DNA from 3 places in the Bordetella genomosp. 7 genome. Region 2 is predicted to be linked to each of the others. Evidence: predicted binding sites of a transcription regulator. Region 2 holds the regulator's gene; each other region holds the start of a gene.
The links. The regulator HrcA, encoded in region 2, represses chaperone genes, less so after heat shock. The targets are predictions, from matches to a motif close to TTAGCACTCNNNNNNNNNGAGTGCTAA.

Region 1: a site for HrcA is predicted at 3,074-3,100, ahead of rpoH (RNA polymerase sigma factor RpoH). Genes of this name have one in related genera too.
Region 3: a site for HrcA is predicted at 5,335-5,361, ahead of groES (co-chaperone GroES). Genes of this name have one in related genera too.

What each region holds. Positions count from the first base shown of each region.
Region 1 is NZ_NEVI01000023.1:458,626-465,522, reverse strand. It holds gene CAL18_RS19115 (cation:proton antiporter) at 1-884, opposite strand, end outside; gene CAL18_RS19110 (phosphodiesterase) at 1,053-1,874, shown strand; gene rpoH (RNA polymerase sigma factor RpoH) at 2,138-3,025, opposite strand; gene CAL18_RS19100 (DUF1488 family protein) at 3,329-3,595, shown strand; gene CAL18_RS19095 (hypothetical protein) at 3,634-4,326, opposite strand; gene fghA (S-formylglutathione hydrolase) at 4,369-5,220, opposite strand; gene CAL18_RS19085 (S-(hydroxymethyl)glutathione dehydrogenase/class III alcohol dehydrogenase) at 5,286-6,392, opposite strand; gene CAL18_RS19080 (hypothetical protein) at 6,585-6,897, shown strand, end outside.
Region 2 is NZ_NEVI01000005.1:123,204-130,100, reverse strand. It holds gene CAL18_RS03375 (hypothetical protein) at 1-41, opposite strand, end outside; gene hemH (ferrochelatase) at 81-1,220, opposite strand; gene hrcA (heat-inducible transcriptional repressor HrcA) at 1,271-2,278, opposite strand; gene CAL18_RS03360 (NAD kinase) at 2,395-3,294, shown strand; gene recN (DNA repair protein RecN) at 3,304-4,965, shown strand; gene fur (ferric iron uptake transcriptional regulator) at 5,077-5,499, opposite strand; partial or broken gene CAL18_RS19770 (outer membrane protein assembly factor BamE) at 5,659-6,195, shown strand; gene dapB (4-hydroxy-tetrahydrodipicolinate reductase) at 6,380-6,897, shown strand, end outside.
Region 3 is NZ_NEVI01000019.1:3,075-9,971, forward strand. It holds gene CAL18_RS14410 (anti-sigma factor family protein) at 1-432, shown strand, start outside; gene CAL18_RS14415 (hypothetical protein) at 456-710, opposite strand; gene CAL18_RS14420 (TerC family protein) at 1,236-2,810, shown strand; gene CAL18_RS14425 (DUF2076 domain-containing protein) at 2,840-3,412, shown strand; gene arsH (arsenical resistance protein ArsH) at 3,576-4,310, opposite strand; gene arsC (arsenate reductase (glutaredoxin)) at 4,303-4,725, opposite strand; gene CAL18_RS14440 (ArsR/SmtB family transcription factor) at 4,855-5,184, opposite strand; gene groES (co-chaperone GroES) at 5,423-5,710, shown strand; gene groL (chaperonin GroEL) at 5,744-6,897, shown strand, end outside.

The sequences.
Region 1 (6,897 bases), on a different contig from region 2:
GAGTTGGCCCAGAAGCCGAATTGCCCCCAGGAGCTCGCCAGGTGTTCGAAGGTAATGGGCGACATGCGGGTACGCCCCGTGGACCCCACCACCAACCCGGCAATGACCGTAGCCACCACGCCCGACACGCCCAGATAGTGCTCAGAGATAAAGAATGACAGGTAGGCCAGCGTCAGTGTCAGCGTGATCTCGGCCGTGGGAAACCCCCGCAGCCATGCAAACAGGAAGCACGCGCCGCGGCCCATCACAAAACCCGCCAGCCCGCCGCCCACGAAGTGATAGACAAAGTCGTTGAATACCCCGCTTACGCTCAGTGTGCCCTGGCCGCCCAGCACGGCCAGCAGCACGGAATACAGCGCGATGGAAGCGGCGTCGTTGAACAGGCTTTCGCCTTCGACCAGCGTGGTCAGGCGCCGGGGCGCGCCTACCTCGCGGAAGATGCCCACCACGGCAACCGGATCGGTGGTGGCGACGATGGCGCCCAGCAGCAGGCAGACGACCAGCCCGTGCGACGACACGGCGCTGACCGCAAAACCCACCACCACCGTGCACACCACCACGGCCACGACGGCCATCATCAAGATAGGCCCGATGTCGTCGAGCAGCCGCCGTACGTTCATGGCCAGCGCGGTTTCGAACAGCAGCACCGGCAGGAACACCATCAGGAAGGTTTCCGACGAAATCTCGAAGTATTCGATCGTATCCAGCAGATCGCCCAGCATGGGCGGCGCCCACCCGTGCACATGCACCAGGACGCCCAGCAGACAGCCCACGATGGCCAGCAGGACTGAATAGGGAAGCTTGACGCGACCGGCCAGCGGCGGCATAAAACACACCAGCGTCAACAGGCCGGACAGGCCGAATACGATCAGACCGATATCCATGAACGCGTCGGAAAATGCACATACATGAGGTATCGCAAGAATAGCGTTTTTTATCCGTGCAGCCTGCGCGGCTTCCACGTTTCGTTACGCCTCGCCAGGCCAGCCGTACCCGACGCCCATGCTTTTTGGGTAAGGTACTGACGTTCCGAACACGCAGGGGAGAGCCTTTTGCCGGCCTCGACTTCCAGCGCCGGCCGCGCCGACGCGCCTACCTTATTGGTGCAGATTACTGACACCCATCTGCTGGCCGAGCCAGACAGCATCATGTGCCAGGTCAACACCGACGCCAGCCTGCGCGCGGTGCTGGACCTGGTGCGCGGCAACGGGCACCGGCCCGACCTGCTGCTGGCCACCGGCGACCTGTCTCAGGATGGTTCCCCCGCCTCGTACCAGCGCCTGCGAGAACTGCTCGAACAGAACGACTGGCCGGTACGCTGCCTGCCCGGCAACCACGACAATCCGCTCACGCTGCGCCACAGCCTGGGGCTGTGGACCCAGCCCGTCACCGACATAGGCGCCTGGCGCATCATTCTGCTTGATTCCACGGTGTCGGGCTCGGATGCGGGGCATATCGATGACGCGCAATTCGATTTACTCGAGCGCGCGGTCGCGCTGGCGGGCGACCGCCACATCCTGGTGGCGCTGCATCACAATCCCGTGCAGATGGACAGCAAGTGGCACGACACCATGATGGTGGACAATGCCGCCGAGCTTTTCCAGCGCCTGGCCGCATTGCCTCGCACGCGCGTGCTGTTGTGGGGGCACGTTCACCAGGCCTTTGATCGGCGCCGGCACCATCTGCGCATGCTGGCCAGCCCGTCCACGTGTTTCCAGTTCGCCATACGCGAAGGGCAGCACGTGCTGGACGACGCTCCCCCCGGCTACCGGTGGCTGAAGCTGTATCGCGACGGCTCGCTCGCCACGGGCGTGCGGCGCCTGGACCCAGGCGCCTGGCAGCAATTGCGCCGGGCAGCGCTCAACCTGGCATAAACGGCAGCCACGCCGGCATATCGGATACGCGCGGTTTGCGCGCAAAAAAAAGGGGCACCGATATGCGAGGTGCCCCTGACAAGCATCCGTTTCATGGGGAGGGGAAAGAGGAGAAGCCGAAACGGACGCAAGACTGCCAAACCGGAAACCGGTAACGCGGTCTACATGCATTTAGGCTTGCCGGGAGGCTTAAGGTTCCCGCCATGGAAGATCACGCCGCGCGAATTTGAATCAACTTGTATCTTCGCGCGGCGCAAGGAAGATCAGGCGGGCGCCAGCGCGCCGCGCATCTTTTTCAAGGCCGCGGATTCAATCTGGCGGATGCGCTCGGCCGACACGCCGAATTCGTCGGCCAGCTCTTGCAGCGTCGTGCCACCGTCGTCTTGCAGCCAGCGCGCTTCGATGATGCGTCGCGAGCGCGCATCAAGCGCTTGCAATGCATGCGCCAGGCCGGCGCCCTGCAGTTCGTCGTGTTCGCGGCGATCGAGCACGCGCGTGGGTTCCTGGCGGCCTTCGTCCGACAGATACGAGATGGGAGCGTAGCCTTCTTCGTCGTCGTCTTGCTTTTCAAGCGACAGATCGCGCCCGGACAGACGGACTTCCATTTCGCTGACATCTTCGCGCCGCACGTTCAATTCTTCGGCGATGCGGTCGACCTGTTCGGGGTCGAGTGTCTGGCCATCGGGGCGCATGCTGCGCAGGTTGAAAAACAGCTTGCGCTGGGCCTTGGTGGTTGCCACCTTCACCATGCGCCAGTTGCGGATGATGAACTCGTGGATTTCGGCCTTGATCCAGTGCACGGCGAACGACACCAGGCGCACCCCGCGCTCGGGGTCGAAACGCTTGACGGCCTTCATCAGGCCCACGTTGCCTTCCTGGATGAGGTCGGCGTGGGGCAGGCCATAGCCCAGGTATTGGCGCGCCACCGAAACGACCAGCCGCAGGTGCGACAGCACCAGCTCGCGGGCGGCATCCAGATCGTCGTGGTCGCGCAGGCGGCGGCCCAGTTCGGTTTCGCGTTCGGCCGTCAGCACCGGCAGGCGATTGACGGCCGAGATATAGGCTTCGATAGTGCCAAGCGAGCCTGGATTGGCGATGGCCAACGCCAGGGCGTTGCCGGACAGGGCCAACGAACTGCTGGGTTGTTTCATGTTGGCGGTCTCCAGGAAATTGACGGGCGACTATACAAGGATTTGATGTTAGCACTCTCGTGTTGTGAGTGCTAATTGGACAGCTGACATACATCAGAGTTCCGGCTGTTTCGGGCCGATCTGGTGCGTCCCCAATAAATTCATCCTCTGCAAGCCAAGCGGCTATGGTACCGGCCAGCAAGGCTCGATCCCGTCCGGACGCTCGCCGTGCGCTCCGCGCCCAGGAAGGAATGCGTGGGGCGGCACGCGGTTTGCCGGGCACAGGGCCCGGGGCCTGGTTCCCCGCCTATGTCAGGAGGTCGCATGAGTGCATTTGCCAAAGCCACCAATGCCCGGGTGCAGGGTGACGATGTGGTATTTGAACTGGAAACTGACGGGGTGACTCGCCCCTTTGAAATTTCCGGAGACGCCCTGAGGCGCTATTTTGGGGCAACCGACGGCACCGGCAGCGAATTACTGCGGGCCTTCGATGCCGCCGAAGACCAGATCCGGACGCTGGCCAAGAAAACCCAATGGGTGCCGGCCGACGGCACGATCAAATTGGGCGCGGGCGATTTCGACGACGAATAGCGCGCAACGCCGCAACGGGCCGGGCGCGGGCGGGCAGGCTACCACCCGGCCTGCCGCAGGGCATCTTCGGTAGCCTGCCCGTCGGGCCGGATGACAATCGCGCCGCGTGGGTCCATGAAGACCTGGTAGCGCGCGCCGTCTATCATGGGCATATAGGCCGCGCTGCCGTATTCGACGTCAATGAAGGGCAGCCAGTTGGGAAACACGCGCTTCAGCGCGGCCAGGTCCGGTACGGGCCAGTCGTGCAGTGCGTGTACGGTGCGCGGCTCGCTGCGTTCGCGTTCAATGTCGCGGTAGCGCCCCGAGATCCGGTCGAACGCATACAGGGGCGGCACGCCGGCCAGCAGCGCGGGCAGGCGCCAGCGCACCACCTTGCCATCGATCTGCCACTGGTCGCCGGCCAGCGGGTATTCGCGCGCGGCGGCATCCGGCGGCGCATGCGCGGTAAGCAGAAACCGGCCTGGGGCCTGCTCGTGGATCTGCACCCGCGCCACCGGCGTGTCGGTAGTCAGCCGCAGAAACTGCGTCAGCGTCAGCGCCAGCAGGGCCGACACGACCGCCAATGCGAGCAGCAATGCGCCAAACAGCCGCCGAACCGGGCGCAGGCGGAACATGCGCCGTCCATGGGCGTCCCGCGGGCCGCCCCGCCCGAACAACAGCACCATGCCCGGCACCGACACCAGCAGCGCCGCCAGGGCCATCCAGACAAAAGGGGCAAAGCCGTTGATCACGTGGGAGTCCCGGCGGGTCGAGCGGCCTGGGGCCGCCGTGCCCTATATAAGTTGGTCGGCGTGAAAACGCAGATGGTCCTGCATAAACGTGGATATAAAGTAGTAGCCATGGTCGTAGTCGGCATGGCGGCGCAGCGTCAGCGGCTGGCCAGCCTTCTGGCAGGCCAGCTCGAAGGCTTCCGGATACAGCTGCTCGGCCAGGAACGAGTCGGCCAGCCCCTGGTCGATCAAAATGCCCTGCGGAAAGGGCGGGCGTTCGGCTCGGGCCATGAGTTCGCTGGCGTCGTACTGTTTCCAGGCCTGGGTGTCCGGCCCCAGGTAGCCGCCGAAAGCCTTGCGCCCCCAGGGGCAACGCGTGGGCGCGGCGATGGGCGCGAACGCGGATACCGACCTGAATTTATCCGGATGGCGCAACGCCAGCACCAAGGCGCCGTGGCCGCCCATCGAGTGGCCGAAAATACCCGTGCGCCCGGCGTCGCCAGGCAGTTGGGCGGTCACGATGCCGTACAGCTCGTCGGCCACATAGCTTTCCATGCGGTAATGGGTGCGCCAGGGCTCTGCGGTGGCGTCCAGGTAAAACCCCGCGCCGGTGCCGAAGTCCCAGTCCTGGTCTTCGCCGGGAATGCCCGCGCCACGCGGGCTGGTGTCCGGCGCGACCAGCATGAATCCGTGCTCGGCGGCCAGCCGCTGGGCGCCGCCCTTGATCATGAACGTTTCTTCGGTGCAGGTCAGCCCGGCCAGGTAGAACAGCACCGGCACCCGCTCCTGCTCGGCCTGGGCGGGCAGGAACACCGAGAACCGCATCGGCAGGCCGATCTGCGCCGACGCATGCCGGTAGTAGCGTTGCCACCCACCGAAACAACGATGCTGCGAAATCAGTTCCAGTTCTGCCATGTAGTACCTCTTGTAAACCGTGGCCGCCCTGCCGGGCAGACGCCGGGCAGGGCGGCGGCGCCGCCTTAGTAAAGCACCACCGAGCGAATCGACTCGCCGCGCTTCATCAGGTCGAAGCCTTCGTTGATGCGCTCAAGCGGCAACGTGTGGGTGATCAGGTCGTCGATGTTGATCTTGCCTTCCATGTACCAGTCGACAATCTTGGGCACGTCGGTGCGGCCCCTGGCGCCACCGAAGGCCGAGCCCTTCCATTCACGGCCCGTGACCAGCTGGAAGGGGCGCGTGCTGATTTCGGCGCCGGCCTCGGCCACGCCGATGATCACGGACTGGCCCCACCCTTTGTGACAGCATTCCAGGGCCTGGCGCATGACTTCGGTATTGCCGATGCACTCGAACGAGTAATCGGCGCCGCCGTCGGTCAATTGGATGATGTGGTCGACGACGTTCTCGACTTCCTTGGGGTTGACGAAGTGCGTCATGCCGAACTTGCGCGCCATGGCTTCGCGCTGCGGGTTCACATCCACGCCGATGATCTTGTCGGCGCCAACCATCTTGGCGCCCTGGATCACGTTCAGGCCGATGCCGCCCAGGCCGAATACCACCACGTTGGCGCCCGCCTCGACTTTGGCCGTGTACACCACCGCGCCCACGCCGGTGGTCACGCCGCAGCCGATGTAGCAGATCTTGTCGAAGGGCGCGTCTTCGCGCACCTTGGCCACGGCGATCTCCGGCACCACGATGTGGTTGGCGAAGGTCGATGTCCCCATGTAGTGAAACAGCGGCTTGCCGCCAAGCGAAAAGCGGGACGTCGAATCGGGCATCAGCCCCTTGCCCTGGGTGGCGCGGATCGCCTGGCAAAGATTGGTCTTGCGGGACAGGCAGAACTTGCACTGCCGGCATTCCGGTGTGTATAGGGGAATGACATGGTCTCCCTTTTTCAGGGACGTAACTCCGGCGCCCACATCGACCACTACGCCCGCCCCTTCGTGGCCCAGGATGGCCGGAAAGATGCCTTCGGGGTCGGCTCCTGAAAGGGTGTAGTAATCGGTATGGCAGATGCCCGTGGCCTTGACTTCGATCAGTACTTCGCCAGCACGCGGGCCTTCAAGATCGACCTCTTCGATGGTCAGCGGGGCTCCGGCTTTCCAGGCGACGGCTGCTTTGGTCTTCATGCGTGCTCCTGTTCAAGAAATATGTGCGGCTATGGCATTTCAACGCCCGATGTTAACCTGCATGAGCGCGGTGGGCATGCCCGCCCTGCAAGCGTGCCACTCTTGTGGCTTGACCCCTCGACGGTTATGGCACTATTTATATATAGTTGATCGCCCTTAACGTTCTTTCGGCCGCGCACGCCTTTTACCCTTATGGCCCGTCTGCCCCGTTTGTACGCCCCCGGGCTGCCCCAGCTGGTGCAGGCCAACTTCGTCCAGCCGTTGGCCGCGCCATCGCAGCCCACGCCGCAAGACGTACTGAACCAGCTTGCCTCCTGGCTGGGCGATTCTGCCCAGCGGCATCGCGTCGCCGTGCATGGCTGGGTGCTGGCCAACGACCGCATCCTGTTGCTGGCCACGCCGGCCGATGAAGAAGGCCTGCCACGCCTGATGCAGACCCTGGGCCGCAACCTGGCGGCCCGGCTGCGCGGCGGGCGCGTGTTCGCCGGCCGCTACCGCTCGGCGC
Region 2 (6,897 bases):
GCCGAGGATGTGCCTACGCCGGGTCTCGGGGTGGTATTCATAAGCTGGCTCCTGCAAAGTTCGAACAGTGGCGGCGATTTTCAGCCGTCGCGCTCCGCCACGGCGGATACGCCAGCGTTCAGTGTACGTGTTGCCGAGGAACGCGTGGGCCAGCCTTGTAAGTGATTGTCGACAAGCGCGGCCAGGGCCTCGATCCAGGCCGGGTCGTCGTTCAGCGCGGGAATGTAGCGAAACTGCCGTCCGCCCGCGGCAATGAAGGCGTCGCGGCATTCCTGGCTGATTTCCTCGAGCGTTTCGAGACAGTCGGCCACGAAACCCGGACACACCACGTCGATGTCGGTAACACCTTGGGCGGCCAGCTCTTTCAGGGTGGGCTCGGTATAGGGTTCGAGCCAACGGGCCGCGCCAAAGCGGCTCTGGAAGGTAACTTCGACCTGGTCGGGCGTCAGTTGCAAGCGCTCGCGCAGCAAGCGCGCGGTTTCGACGCAGTCGCGATAATAGGGATCGCCCAGTTCGACCGAATACCGGGGCAGGCCGTGGAAACTCATCAGCAACTTCTGCGGGCGGCCGTGGGCCTGCCAGAACGCCGAAATACGGCCGGCCAGCGCATCCAGATAACCCGGATCGTCGTGGAAGCGCTTCACGAAGCGCAGTTCCGGCTGGTCGCGCAAGCGCCTGGCATGCGCAGCCACCGCGTCGACCACCGTGGCCGTGGTGCTGGCGGCGAATTGCGGATACAGCGGCACCACCAGAATGTGGTCGCACCCCTGCTGGCGCAGCCGCTCGACAGCCTGCTCGATCGAGGGCTCGCCGTACCGCATAGCCAGTTCGACCCGCACGGCAAGGCCGCGCGCGGTCAGGGCCTGTTGTACGCCTTCGGCCTGCCGTCGGCTGTACACCAGCAAGGGCGAGCCGCCCTCCATCCAGATGCCTTCGTAGCGCGGCTGCAGGCGACGCGGCCGACGCACCAGCACCATGCCGTGCAGGATGGGCAGCCACAAATAGCGGGGTATTTCGATGACGCGCGGGTCGGACAGAAAAGCGGCCAGGTAGCGTCGGATATCGCGCGGGGCCGTGGTCTCGGGCGTGCCCAGGTTGACCAGCACGACCCCGACGCCGGCCGGCGGCCGCGGCGGCGGATTATCGTTGAAAGGGTCCGCCTGCTGCGGTTCGGGCAGGTAGCGCTCGGGCCACAAATACTTGAACAGGCGTAGAAACACAAAATACCCCTTTGGGGCGCGCTTCGGATGAAGGCAGGCCCGTTACTGGATCACTGGTTGTTGCTGAAGGCATTCGACAACAGGCGCGCCGTAATGTCGACGATGGGGATGACACGTTCGTACGCCATGCGGGTAGGCCCGATGACCCCCAACGTGCCGATCACCCGGCCATCGACGCCGTATGGCGCCGTGATGACCGAGATTTCTTCCAGGGGCAGCAACTGGGACTCGCCCCCGATATAGATCTGCACGCCCTGCGCGCGGCTGGAGACGTCCAGCAGTTGCAGCAGGTCGGTTTTCTGCTCGAACAGCGCGAACATCTTGCGCAGGCGGTCCATGTCGGACGCGATGTCGGTCACGTCGAGCAGCTTGCGTTCGCCGGATATGACCACGCCGTCGCCGTCTTCGACCGCTTCGGCGCCGGCTTCGACCGCTGCCTGCATCAGCCGCGAAATATCTTCGCGCAGCTGCGCCAGTTCGGTGGTAAGCGTACGCCGCACGGCATCGAACGACTTGCCGGCGAAGTGCACGTTGAAGAAATTGGCCGCCTCGATGAGCTCGGACTCGGAATAGTCGCGCTGTACCGACAGGATGCGGTTCTGCACATCACCATCGGGCGTGACGATAATAAGCAGCACCCGCTTTTCGGACAGGCGGATGAATTCGACCTGCCTGAATACCTGGGCCCGCTTGGGCGTGAGCACGACGCCGGCGAACTGCGTCAGGTTCGACAGCATGACCGCGGCAGCCGTCACCGCCCGCGAGGGCTCGGCGGCCGACAGCGACGCCTCGCTGAACTGCTGCGGCTGGAATTCGAACGGCTGCACCGCCAGCAGCGAATCGACAAACATGCGGTAGCCGCGCGGCGTGGGCACCCGCCCGGCGGACGTGTGCGGGCTGTGGATCAGGCCCATGTCTTCGAGATCGGCCATCACATTGCGGATAGTGGCCGGAGAAAGGTCGAAAACCTTGGAAAGCGTGCGCGAACCGACCGGTTGTCCGTCGGCGATGTGGCGTTCAATCAACGCTTTCAGCAATGCGCGTGCACGATCATCCATATCGGCTATTGTAAGGAAACTTTCAGGGATGGGCGATTTTGTCCCGCAGCACAACATGCGGCCCCATATAATCGCCGAATCTGCTCAGACTGAAAAATTCTGCCCTTATCGCCATCATGCACTTTCCCACTGTCGCCCTGATAGGCCGGCACCAGGACACGGGCCTGGATACGCCTTTGCGCGCCCTGGCCGACATGCTGGTCAAGGCCGGCCGCCGCGTGCTGGTGGAAGCCGACACCGCCAGCAATACCGGCGTGCACGAATATCCAGTGGCCACCCTGAAGGAAATCGGCGAAAGCGCGTCGCTGGCCGTGGTAATGGGCGGCGACGGCACCGTGCTCGGGGCGGCGCGCACCCTGGCGCCCTACGGCGTGCCCCTGGTGGGCATCAACCACGGGCGGCTGGGCTTTATTACCGATATCCCGCTGCAGGAAGCCCACGCCGCGCTGGCGCGCGTGATCGAGGGCAACTACCAGGCCGAAGACCGCATGCTGCTGGTGGGCAGCGTATGGCGCGGCGACCAGCTCATGTACACGGCGCCCGCGCTGAACGACGTGGTGCTCAACCGCGCGGGGCGTGGCGGCATGATCGAAGTGCGCGTCGAGCTCGACGGCGCCTTCATGTACGCGCAGCGTGCCGACGGGCTGATCATCGCCACCCCAACCGGCTCGACGGCGTACGCCCTGTCGGCCAACGGCCCCATCCTGCATCCGGGGCTGGACGCCATGGTGCTGGTGCCGGTGGCGCCCCAGACCCTGTCGAACCGGCCCATCGTCATTCCGGGCGACGGCGTGCTGAACATGACGCTTACCGCCATCGGCCGGGTGGAAATCGGCGCCAGCGTGCACTTTGACATGCAGACCTGGTCTGACCTGCAACCCGGAGACCGCATCTCGGTACAGCGCGCGCCGCACACGATACGATTCGTGCACCCCGAAGGGTATAGCTTCTTCTCGACGCTGCGCCGCAAATTGCACTGGAACCTGATGCCGCAGGCGTCGGACAGCGTGGAGTAACAGCAAAACATGCTGCGCACCCTGCATATTCGCGACTTTGTCATCGTCGAGCAGGCCGAAATCCATTTCGGGCCTGGCTTCACCGTGTTTTCCGGCGAGACCGGCGCCGGCAAATCCATCCTGATCGACGCGCTGGCGCTGGCGCTGGGCGAACGGGCCGACGCTGGCGTATTGCGCGAAGGCGCGGCGCGCGCCGACATCACCGCCATCTTCGACGCCCCCGACACCCTGCGCGCCTGGCTCGCCGAACGCGACCTTGATGCAGGCGACGAACTCGCGCTGCGCCGGGTGGTCGACGCCCAGGGCCGCAGCCGCGGCTATATCAACGGCATGCCTTCCCCTCTGGCGCAATTGCGTGAACTGGGCGATAGCCTTGTGGACATTCACGGCCAGCACGCGCACCAGAGCCTGATGCGGGCCGATGCGCAGCGCGATCTGCTGGACACGCACGGCGGACATGGCGAACTGCGGCACGCCGTGGCGCAGGCCTGGAAAGACTGGCGCGGCCTGGCCCGCCAGCTCGAGCTCGCCGAAAAAGATGCGGCAGGCCTGGCGGCGGAACGCGAACGTCTGCAGTGGCAGGCCGAGGAACTCGACCAGCTGGCGCTGCAGCCAGACGAATGGGACGCCCTGCAAGCCGAGCAATCGCGCCTGGCGCATGCCCAGGGCCTGCTCGATGGAGCCGCCCAGATACTCGAGGCGCTGGACGGCGAAGACGATTCCGCGCGGCACCGCCTGAACACGGCGCACCACCGCCTGCAGCAGATGCTGCGGCACGATCCCGCCCTGCAGGGCGTCGCAGAGGAACTCGAATCGGCGCGCATTGCGGTGGCCGAAGCCGTCTCCGACCTGAACAACTATGTCAGCCGGGTCGAGCTCGATCCGCAACGCCTGGCAGATGTCGAAGCCCGCATGAGCGTGGTCTTCGATACCGCCCGCAAGTTCAAGACCGAACCGGAAGCCCTGCCGGCGCTGCAGACATCGGTGCATGCCCAATTGGCCGACCTGCAGGCGGCCGCCGACGTGGACGCGCTACGCGAGCGCACCCAGGCGGCCGCCGCACGATATGAAAACGCGGCCGCGAAATTATCCGCGGCTCGCGCAAAGGTTGCCAAAAACCTGGGCAAGCAGGTAACGCAGGCAATGCAGACGCTGGCGATGCAAGGCGGCCGTTTCGAGCCCGTCGTGTCGCCGGGGTCGCCGTCGGCGCATGGCAGCGACCACGTGGAATTCCTGGTCGCCGGGCACGCCGGCACCTCGCCGCGCCCCTTGGGGAAGGTGGCGTCGGGCGGCGAGCTGTCGCGCATATCTCTGGCGCTGTCGGTCATCGCCAGCAAAGCCGCGCGGGTGCCCACGCTGATTTTCGACGAGGTCGACAGCGGCGTGGGCGGCGCCGTAGCCGAAGTCGTGGGCAAGCTGCTGCGCGAACTTGGCGACCGCCATCAAGTGCTGTGCGTGACCCACCTGCCCCAGGTCGCGGCTTGCGGCACGGCCCAATACCGGGTCAGCAAGACCGAAACGGCCGGCGCCACCCGTTCGCACATTGCCGAACTGGATGCGGACGAACGCGTGGAAGAAATCGCGCGCATGCTGGGCGGCATCAAGATTACCGCCACCACGCGCGACCACGCGCGCGAAATGCTGGGCACGCTGACCGAATCGTCGCGATAGGGCGCGCACGCGCCCCAGCGCGATCCGCGCAAGGCGCGGGCGGCAAGATTCGAAGCACAAAGAAGAAGCCGCCGGCGCGAACGCGGGTTCGCGCCGGCGGCCATGCACAAATCAGCGCTTGTGCTGGCAGTCTCCGCAGATGCCGTACAGCACCATTGCGTGGCTTTCAAGGGCAAAGTTGTTGTCCTTGGCCACTTTGTACTGGCGCCTTTCGATATCGGGATCGGAAAACTCGACGACCTTGCCGCAATTGGTGCAGATGAGGTGGTCGTGGTGATCGCCGTCGTTCAGTTCGAAGACGGCCTTGCCGCTGTCGAACTGGCTGCGGGTCAGGATGCCGGCCTGCTCGAACTGGGTAAGCACCCGGTAAACAGTGGCCAGGCCGATTTCCACGTTTTCGCTGATAAGGGCGCGATACACGTCTTCTGCGCTCAGGTGGCGCAGTTCGGCCTTACGGAAGATATCAAGGATCTTCAGGCGAGGGAAAGTCGCCTTCAGGCCCATGTTCTTCAGTTCGCTTTGGTCGGTAGTCATGGTGTAATCGCCCTCCGTACGCCATGTAGTATGGGGCAGGAACGCGGCAGAGAACGGGCAGCGCACCGCCTTTTTTGCTGTCCGCGGAACTCCCGCATTATGAAACCTTTATGATAACGGTTTTACCGGCTTTAATTTAGATAGGGGCGCCTGGAGTCCATGATTGCACGTATTCCGACTCGGTTTATCAAGACCGCGCTCGCCACGACATCGATTGCCCTCGCCCTGGCAGGCTGCACATCCGACAAATGGGGTTTCCCGTACAAGGCGCCCGTACAGCAGGGTAACTGGATTACCCAGGAACAGGTAGCCCTGCTGCAGCCCGGCATGACGCGCGAGCAGGTGCGCTTTGCGCTGGGCAGCCCCACGCTCACCAGCGTGCTGCACGCCGACCGCTGGGACTACCCCTACTATTTCAAGCCTGGCTACGGCGACGCCCAGGAGCGCAAGTTCACCGTCTGGTTCGAAAACGACAGGCTGGTGCGCTGGGAAGGCGACCAGCAACCCGCGCTGCAACCCTTCCAGCTCGACGCGGCGGGGAACCCCGCCCAGGAAAAAATCGACGAAGAGATCGACACCGAGACGGCGCGCCGGGATGCACAGGGGGCCGACCGCGTCGCGCCCGCGGCGCCCGCCGACCCCGCGCAGCTGCCCGCGCTGGGCACGCCGCCGGGCGGCATGCAACCGGTCGAGCCCGCCGACCCGGCGATGCGCGCTCCGGACATGCAGGGCCCGGCGCCCACGCCTGCGCCCGCCGACACCCCGCCGCCGCGCCGCGAACTATTGATCAATTCACCCCTTACGCAGCCCAGCCCCATCGGCCAGCCCGGCGGCGGCGCCGAGCCGCTGCGCTGATCCAACCCGGCACAAGGAACCCACCATGCGCATCGCCATTGCCGGCGCCAGCGGCCGTATGGGCCACATGCTGATCGAAGCCGTACTGAACCATGCCGACCTGACCCTGTCCGCGGCGCTGGCCCGCACGGGGTCGGCCGCCATCGGCCAGGACGCCGGCGCCTTTCTCGGGCGCGATACCGGCGTGGTCATCACCGACCAGCTCGACGCCCTGGCCGACGCCGATTGCCTGATCGACTTCACCCGGCCCGAAGCCACACTGCAGCACCTGGAGGCCTGCGTGCGCCACGGCACGCACATGGTGATCGGCACGACGGGGTTCGACCAGGCCGGCCGCGCAGCCATCGAAGTCGCGGCGCAGAAAACCGCCATCGTCTTTGCCCCCAACATGAGCGTGGGCGTCAACGCCACCCTGAAACTGCTGGACGTGGCGGCGCGGATCCTGAACTCGGGGTACGACGTCGAGGTTTTCGAAGCGCACCACCGCAACAAAGTCGACGCGCCCTCGGGCACCGCCCTGAAAATGGGCGAAACCGTCGCCTC
Region 3 (6,897 bases), on a different contig from region 2:
CGCTCCGGCTACCTGCCCATGGCCGATGCCGTGCATGCGTATCGCATGTTCGCAGCGGATGCGGCCGCGAACATGGTCGACTTCCGCTCCAGCCAACCTTCGGAACTGCAGGCCTGGCTGAACCGGCATTTCATGCAGCCCGCGCCCCTGCCGGATTTCAATGCCTATGGCTACCGGCCAGTGGGCGGACGGCTGATGTCGACGGAATCCGGCCCCGCCGCCATCGTGCTGTATCAGGCCAGCAATGGCGAGAGCATCCTGTACTACATGCGCTCGCCGGGCCGCGCACTGAACTTCACTCATGGCAAGCGCCGCGACGGCGACCTGATGGCGCAGTACTGGAAGCAAGGCCGCTACCTGTACGCGGTCGTCAGTCCCGGCAATACGCCCGCCGCAAGGGCCGTACAGCAAGCCGTCGCACCGGACGCCTGATCCGGCCGCAGGGGGCGCTGGCCTTAATGCGTATTCACCCAATCCTGGGCGTCGCGGATAAACCAGGGAAGATTCAGTTTTTCGCCTTCGCCCGACTGAATGGTCAGGCGCTGCTGCGAAGCCCCTTGCGGCGTGCCGTCCGGCGCCGGCGTGCCCCGGGCCGGGCGGGTGCGGTAGTCGATATCGGCCTGACGGGGCGGGCTGTCGGCACAGGCCGCAAGGCACGCGCAGGCGAGCGCCGCCACAAGGGATTGCAAGACTGAACGCGGCATTCTCATGGTATCGGCAGGCCAGTAAGGCGAAAAATCAGCGGAATCAAAACGATACCTTACCCGCAAAGCGGCAGCCACGGCGGCCCTTTCCCCAGACAGGCCCACGAAACGTCGTTCGCCGGGCCGGCGATTGTGCGAAGATGCGCGGCTCGCGATTCTTCGTTATCATTCAGTTTCTTGTAAGTTTCGGTGATGCGGGGCGACCACGGGCAACAACTGGACGCCGCGCATCAACATAATGGACTCAGAACCACCCAGTACCACCGCGCCGCACGTGCATGTTCACACGTGGCGCTTCCCTCGCAAGATCGCCAGCCCATTGGCCCTGTCCCGTTGTCGCGCAATGGGCAGGCCGTTCGTCCAGGCGCATACCTACCTGCAGCGACCATCTCCGCGCCACGGCGCAGGTGAATCGCATCGCATCCCGCGCGCGGCGGCCCAGGGCCCCGCCCGACCCGCTTCACTCCTGCTTCCCCTCAATCCGCCGCAACGCTTGCGTATTGCGCGCCCGCGCTATTCCCGGAATTCGTAATGATATTTGAATGGATGACCGACCCCACGGCATGGCTGGGGCTTGCGACGCTGATCATTCTTGAAATCGTCCTTGGCATCGACAACCTGGTCTTCATCGCCATCCTGGCCGACAAATTGCCGCCGCAACAGCGCAATCGGGCCAGGGTGATCGGCCTGACACTGGCCATGCTGATGCGCCTGGGCCTGCTGGCGAGCATCGCGTGGGTCGTCACACTGACCGAGCCCTTGTTCACGGTGTTCGGCACCGAGATTTCAGGGCGCGACCTGATCCTGATCCTGGGCGGCCTGTTCCTGCTCTTCAAGGGCACCATGGAACTGCACGAACGGGTCGAAGGGCAGGCGCACGGCGACACGCAAACGGTTCAGCACGCGGTGTTCTGGCAGGTCATTCTGCAGATCGTCGTGCTGGATGCCGTGTTTTCGCTGGACTCGGTCATCACGGCCGTCGGCATGGTGCAGGAACTCAGCATCATGATGATCGCGGTCGTGCTGGCCATGGCGGTCATGATGCTGGCCAGCAAGCCGCTGATGGCATTCGTGGGCCGCCACCCCACGGTGGTGATCCTGTGCCTGGGCCTGCTCTTGATGATCGGCTTCAGCCTCGTGGCCGAGGGCCTGGGCTTCCATGTGCCCAAGGGCTACCTGTACGCCGCCATCGGCTTCTCGATCATGATCGAGGCCTGCAACCAGCTGGCGCGCCGCAACCGCAGCCGCCGCAGCCACGGGCTGACCGCCCGCGAACGCACCGCCCAGGCGGTATTGCGGCTGCTGCGCGGCGGCAAGACCGGCGCACCGGGATCCGTGGACGACGTCGCGGCGCTGGTCGACGGCATCGCCAGCGGCAACGCGGTTACCGCCGAAGAAAGCGGTCTCATTGAACGCGTGCTGGCCATGGGCAGCAGCGACGTACGCTCGATCATGGTCCCGCGCATGGAAATGGTCTGGCTGGACGTGGCCGACTCGGCCGATGATGTGGTGCGCAAGTTCTCGTGCGGGCACGCGCGCCTGCCCCTGTGCGAGCGCGACGCGTCCAACGTCATCGGCGTCGTGCACTTCAAAGACGTGATGCCCGCGCTACAGCAACCCGGCCCCGTCGACTTGGTTGAATTGGCCCGCGAGCCGCACTTCGTCATCGAAACCACGCCGGTATTCAAGGTGCTGGAAGTGCTGCGCCAATCGCGCGACCATATGTTGATCGTGGTCGACGAGCTCGGCAGCTGCGAAGGCCTGGTGACGCCGATGGATGTACTGACGGCCGTGGGCGGCGAACTGCCCGAGCATGAAGGCGAGGCAAGCCAGGCCACCCGCCTTGAAGACGGCGCTTGGCTGCTGGATGCCGGAATGCCCATCGAGGAAGCGCGGCTGCTGTTGGCCAGCGCCGAACTGGCCCGGCCCTTGCCCGACGCGACATTGGCGGGTGCATTGCTGCGCGTGTGCGGACATCTGCCCGTCGTGGGCGAAGTCATCCATTGGGGCGACTGGAGTTTCGAGGTGACTTCGCGCGATGGCTTGCGCATCGGGCAAGTGCGCGCGTACCAGGAAGCCGCCGCAACGGCGGCAGCAGCAAACTGACAACCCCCCTGTTTACAGGAGATTCACTTATGCAAGACCAAGACCGCGACGCAATTGCCAGCGTATTCAGCAGAATCCAGGAACTCGAACGGCAGGGGCATCCGCGCGATCCCGACGCCGAGCAGTTGATACGCCAGGAAATGCAGAAGAACCCTGGCTCTGCCTATTACCTGGCGCAGACCGTGCTGGTGCAGCAACAGGCCCTGCAGAATGCGCAAGCGCGCATCCAGGAACTACAAAAGAACCCCTCTGCCGCGGCGCAGCCTTCGGGCTCAAGCCCCACGGCCGCCAGCCCCTCGACGGCATTCGGCAGGCGCGCCCCGGCTGCAGGTCCCGCCGCGGGCGGCCTGGGCACCGGCTTTGGCCGCAACAACGCGGCGCCCGCGGGCGGAGGCTTCATGGCCGGCGCGCTGCAGACCGCAGTAGGCGTGGCCGGCGGCATGTGCTGGGCAACCTGCTCGGCAGCTTGTTCACCGGCAACGAGGCGCAGGCCGCCGAGGCTCCCCCGGCAGACGAGGGTGCTGCCCCGCCTTACGAGGATGAAGGCGATTTTTCGGACGATGGCGGCGACTTCGAGGTTTGACACCGCCCGCCACGACTGAGCCCCATACAACTTGTTATGCCAGGATTTTTTTCATGTAAGCACCTTGCTGCAAAGAGATGGAGTGAAGGTAGATCATTCCACTCCTCGTTCTTTGTTACCGCATGCCGGCAAGATTACCGGTTACTTCAGCTCGGGCCCGGGGTCACGAAGCGTTGCCATCATTACAAAACCGGCGCGTTCCCCTGTGGGGTTCGGCTCATGGAAAGGGCAACTGCAGTTTCCTTTCGTTCACTATAGCGATCCACAAGATACGGTGCGATATCCCGCGTGAGCAAGGTGAACTTTACCAACTCCTCCACGACATCAACGATACGATCATAGTAAGGCGAAGGCCTCATGCGCCCCGTATCGTCGAACTCCTGGTACGCCTTGGCTACAGACGACTGATTGGGTATTGTCAGCATCCGCATCCAGCGGCCCAGCAAGCGCATTTGGTTCACTGCGTTGAACGATTGCGATCCTCCCGAGACCTGCATGACTGCAAGCGCCTTGCCCTGGGTCGGGCGCAGGGCGCCCACCGAAAGCGGGATCCAGTCGATCTGCGTCTTCATCACCCCTGTCATGGCGCCGTGGCGTTCCGGCGAACTCCAGACCATGCCTTCCGCCCATTGCACCAGCTCATGCAGCTCGCGAACCTTCGGGTGGCTGTCGCTGGCATCATCGACCAATGGAAGCCCGGACGGGTTGAACAAGCGCGTCTCGCCTCCCAGGGCCCGGAGCAGTCGCGCCGCCTCTTCGGCAACCAGACGGCTGTAGGACCGCTCGCGCAACGATCCATATAGCAGCAAGAAGCGGGGCGCGTGGGTCGAACGCGTGGATGCAAACAGTTCCGCGGGCCTGGGAACGTCGAAAAGAGACGGGTCAATGTTGGGCAGATCGACGAGCAAATCAGACACGACGGCCCTCCGCGTCGATCAGCGGTTCGCCATCTTCCTTGTTGAATGTGCCGCGCTGTGGGTGCGGCAAGATATCCAGAACCACCTCAGATGGTCGACAGAGACGAGTGCCGAGAGGGGTAACCACGATGGGACGATTGATCAGGACCGGGTACTTGAGCATGAAGTCGATCAGCTGCTCTTCCGTCCATTTCGAATCCACCAGTTTCAGGTCGTCGTATGGTGTGCCTTTCTGCCGGAGTATGTCTCGCGCCGGCACGCCCATGGCAGAAATCAGCGATTTCAACGTTTCGGGGTCAGGCGGAGTTTTCAAGTACTCGATGATGGCTGGCTCTTCGCCGCTGTTACGAATCAAGCCCAGGACATTGCGGGACGTCCCGCAGGCAGGGTTGTGATAGATCGTGATGGAACTCATGGGATACCTCTGTTGATGCAAGACGAGATTTCAGTGCGCAGCGGGGCCGTGGACGCAGCAGGAGTCAACATCGGAATTTCGCGGCAGCAGCGAGTGAAGCGCGTGCGGTGGGAGCACAGCAGCCGGCCCTTATCGGCAGATAGAGCAGCCGCCCGGATCGGAAGCGTCGCACGAGGCCCCTTCGCAGCAATGCTCTGTGAGATACCCGAGCAATCCATTCATCCGGGAAAAATCCGCCCGATAGACCAGATTGCGTCCCTGTTGCTCGACGCTGACCAGGCCAGCATGCGCGAGCTCCTTGAGATGAAAAGACAGGGTGTTGCGGGCAACGCCAAGTTGGTCAGCCAGGACACTGGGGGTGAGGCCCGCAAGCCCGGCCACGACGAGAGCGCGGAATGTGCGTAGGCGTTGGGGGTGGGCAAGGCCTGCAAGCGCGGCAATGGCTTGGTCTTCGTTCATTATTCGATGATACAACGTTTATAGAATAAACGACGCAGCAGTCGCGGCAGCCCTGCCCGACGCAGCGGACTGAATTCCACCTCCGATCTGCGCCGCAAAATGTAACAACAACCCCACTCCCCCTTGAACCTGCGCACATCATCCCTATAATTAGCACTCGCTGCCGGTGAGTGCTAACAGCGCGCCCGGCCTGAATCCGATCATTTTCATCTTCTTATATAGAAACAGGAGTTTCCTCATGGCCCTGCGTCCCCTGCACGATCGCGTGATCGTCAAACGCCTGGACAACGAGCGCAAGACTGCCTCGGGCATCGTTATCCCCGACAGCGCCGCCGAAAAGCCGGATCAAGGCGAAGTGATCGCCGTTGGCCCGGGCAAGAAGACCGAAGACGGCAAAGTGCTGCCGGTTGACGTGAAGGCTGGCGACAAAGTCCTGTTCGGCAAGTACGCCGGCCAGTCGGTGAAAGTCGACGGCGAAGAGCTGCTCGTCATCCGCGAGGAAGAAATCCTCGCCGTGATCCAGTAATTACCTGAACCGAATTTTCGAAGGAAGCTCACAATGGCTGCCAAACAAGTCCTGTTCGCCGACGACGCCCGTGTCCGCATCGTCCGCGGCGTCAATGTCCTCGCCAACGCGGTGAAAACCACCCTGGGCCCCAAGGGCCGCAACGTTGTGCTGGAGCGTTCGTTCGGCGCCCCCACCGTCACCAAGGACGGCGTCTCCGTTGCCAAGGAAATCGAACTGAAAGACAAGTTCGAGAACATCGGCGCCCAGCTGGTCAAGGATGTCGCCTCGAAGACCTCCGACAACGCCGGTGACGGCACCACCACCGCCACCGTGCTGGCCCAGGCCATCGTCCAGGAAGGCCTGAAGTACGTAGCCGCCGGCTTCAACCCCATCGACCTGAAGCGCGGTATCGACAAGGCCGTGGCCGCTGCCGTGGCCGAACTGGCCAAGCAATCCAAGCCGGTGACCACCAGCAAGGAAATCGCCCAGGTTGGCTCCATCTCGGCCAACAGCGACCAATCCATCGGCCAGATCATCGCTGACGCGATGGACAAGGTCGGCAAGGAAGGCGTCATCACCGTCGAAGACGGCAAGTCGCTCGAAAACGAGCTGGACGTGGTCGAAGGCATGCAATTCGATCGCGGCTACCTGTCGCCCTACTTCATCAACAACCCCGACAAGCAAGTCGCCGCGCTGGACGACCCGTACGTCCTGATCTTCGACAAGAAGATCAGCAACATCCGCGACCTGCTGCCCGTGCTGGAACAAGTCGCCAAGTCGAGCCGTCCTCTGCTGATCATCGCCGAAGACGTCGAAGGCGAAGCGCTGGCCACCCTGGTGGTGAACAACATCCGTGGCATCCTGAAGACCACCGCCGTCAAGGCGCCTGGCTTCGGCGACCGCCGCAAGGCCATGCTGGAAGACATCGCCATCCTGACCGGCGGCGTGGTCATTTCCGAAGAAACCGGCATGTCGCTTGAAAAAGCCACCCTGCAAGAGCTGGGCCAGGCCAAGCGCATCGAAGTGGGCAAGGAAAACACCACCATCATCGACGGCGCTGGCGACAGCAAGTCGATCGAAGCGCGCGTCAAGCAGATCCGCGTCCAGATCGAAGAAGCCACTTCCGACTACGACCGTGAAAAGCTGCAAGAGCGCGTGGCCAAGCTGGCCGGCGGTGTTGCCGTGATCCGCGTCGGTGCTGCCAC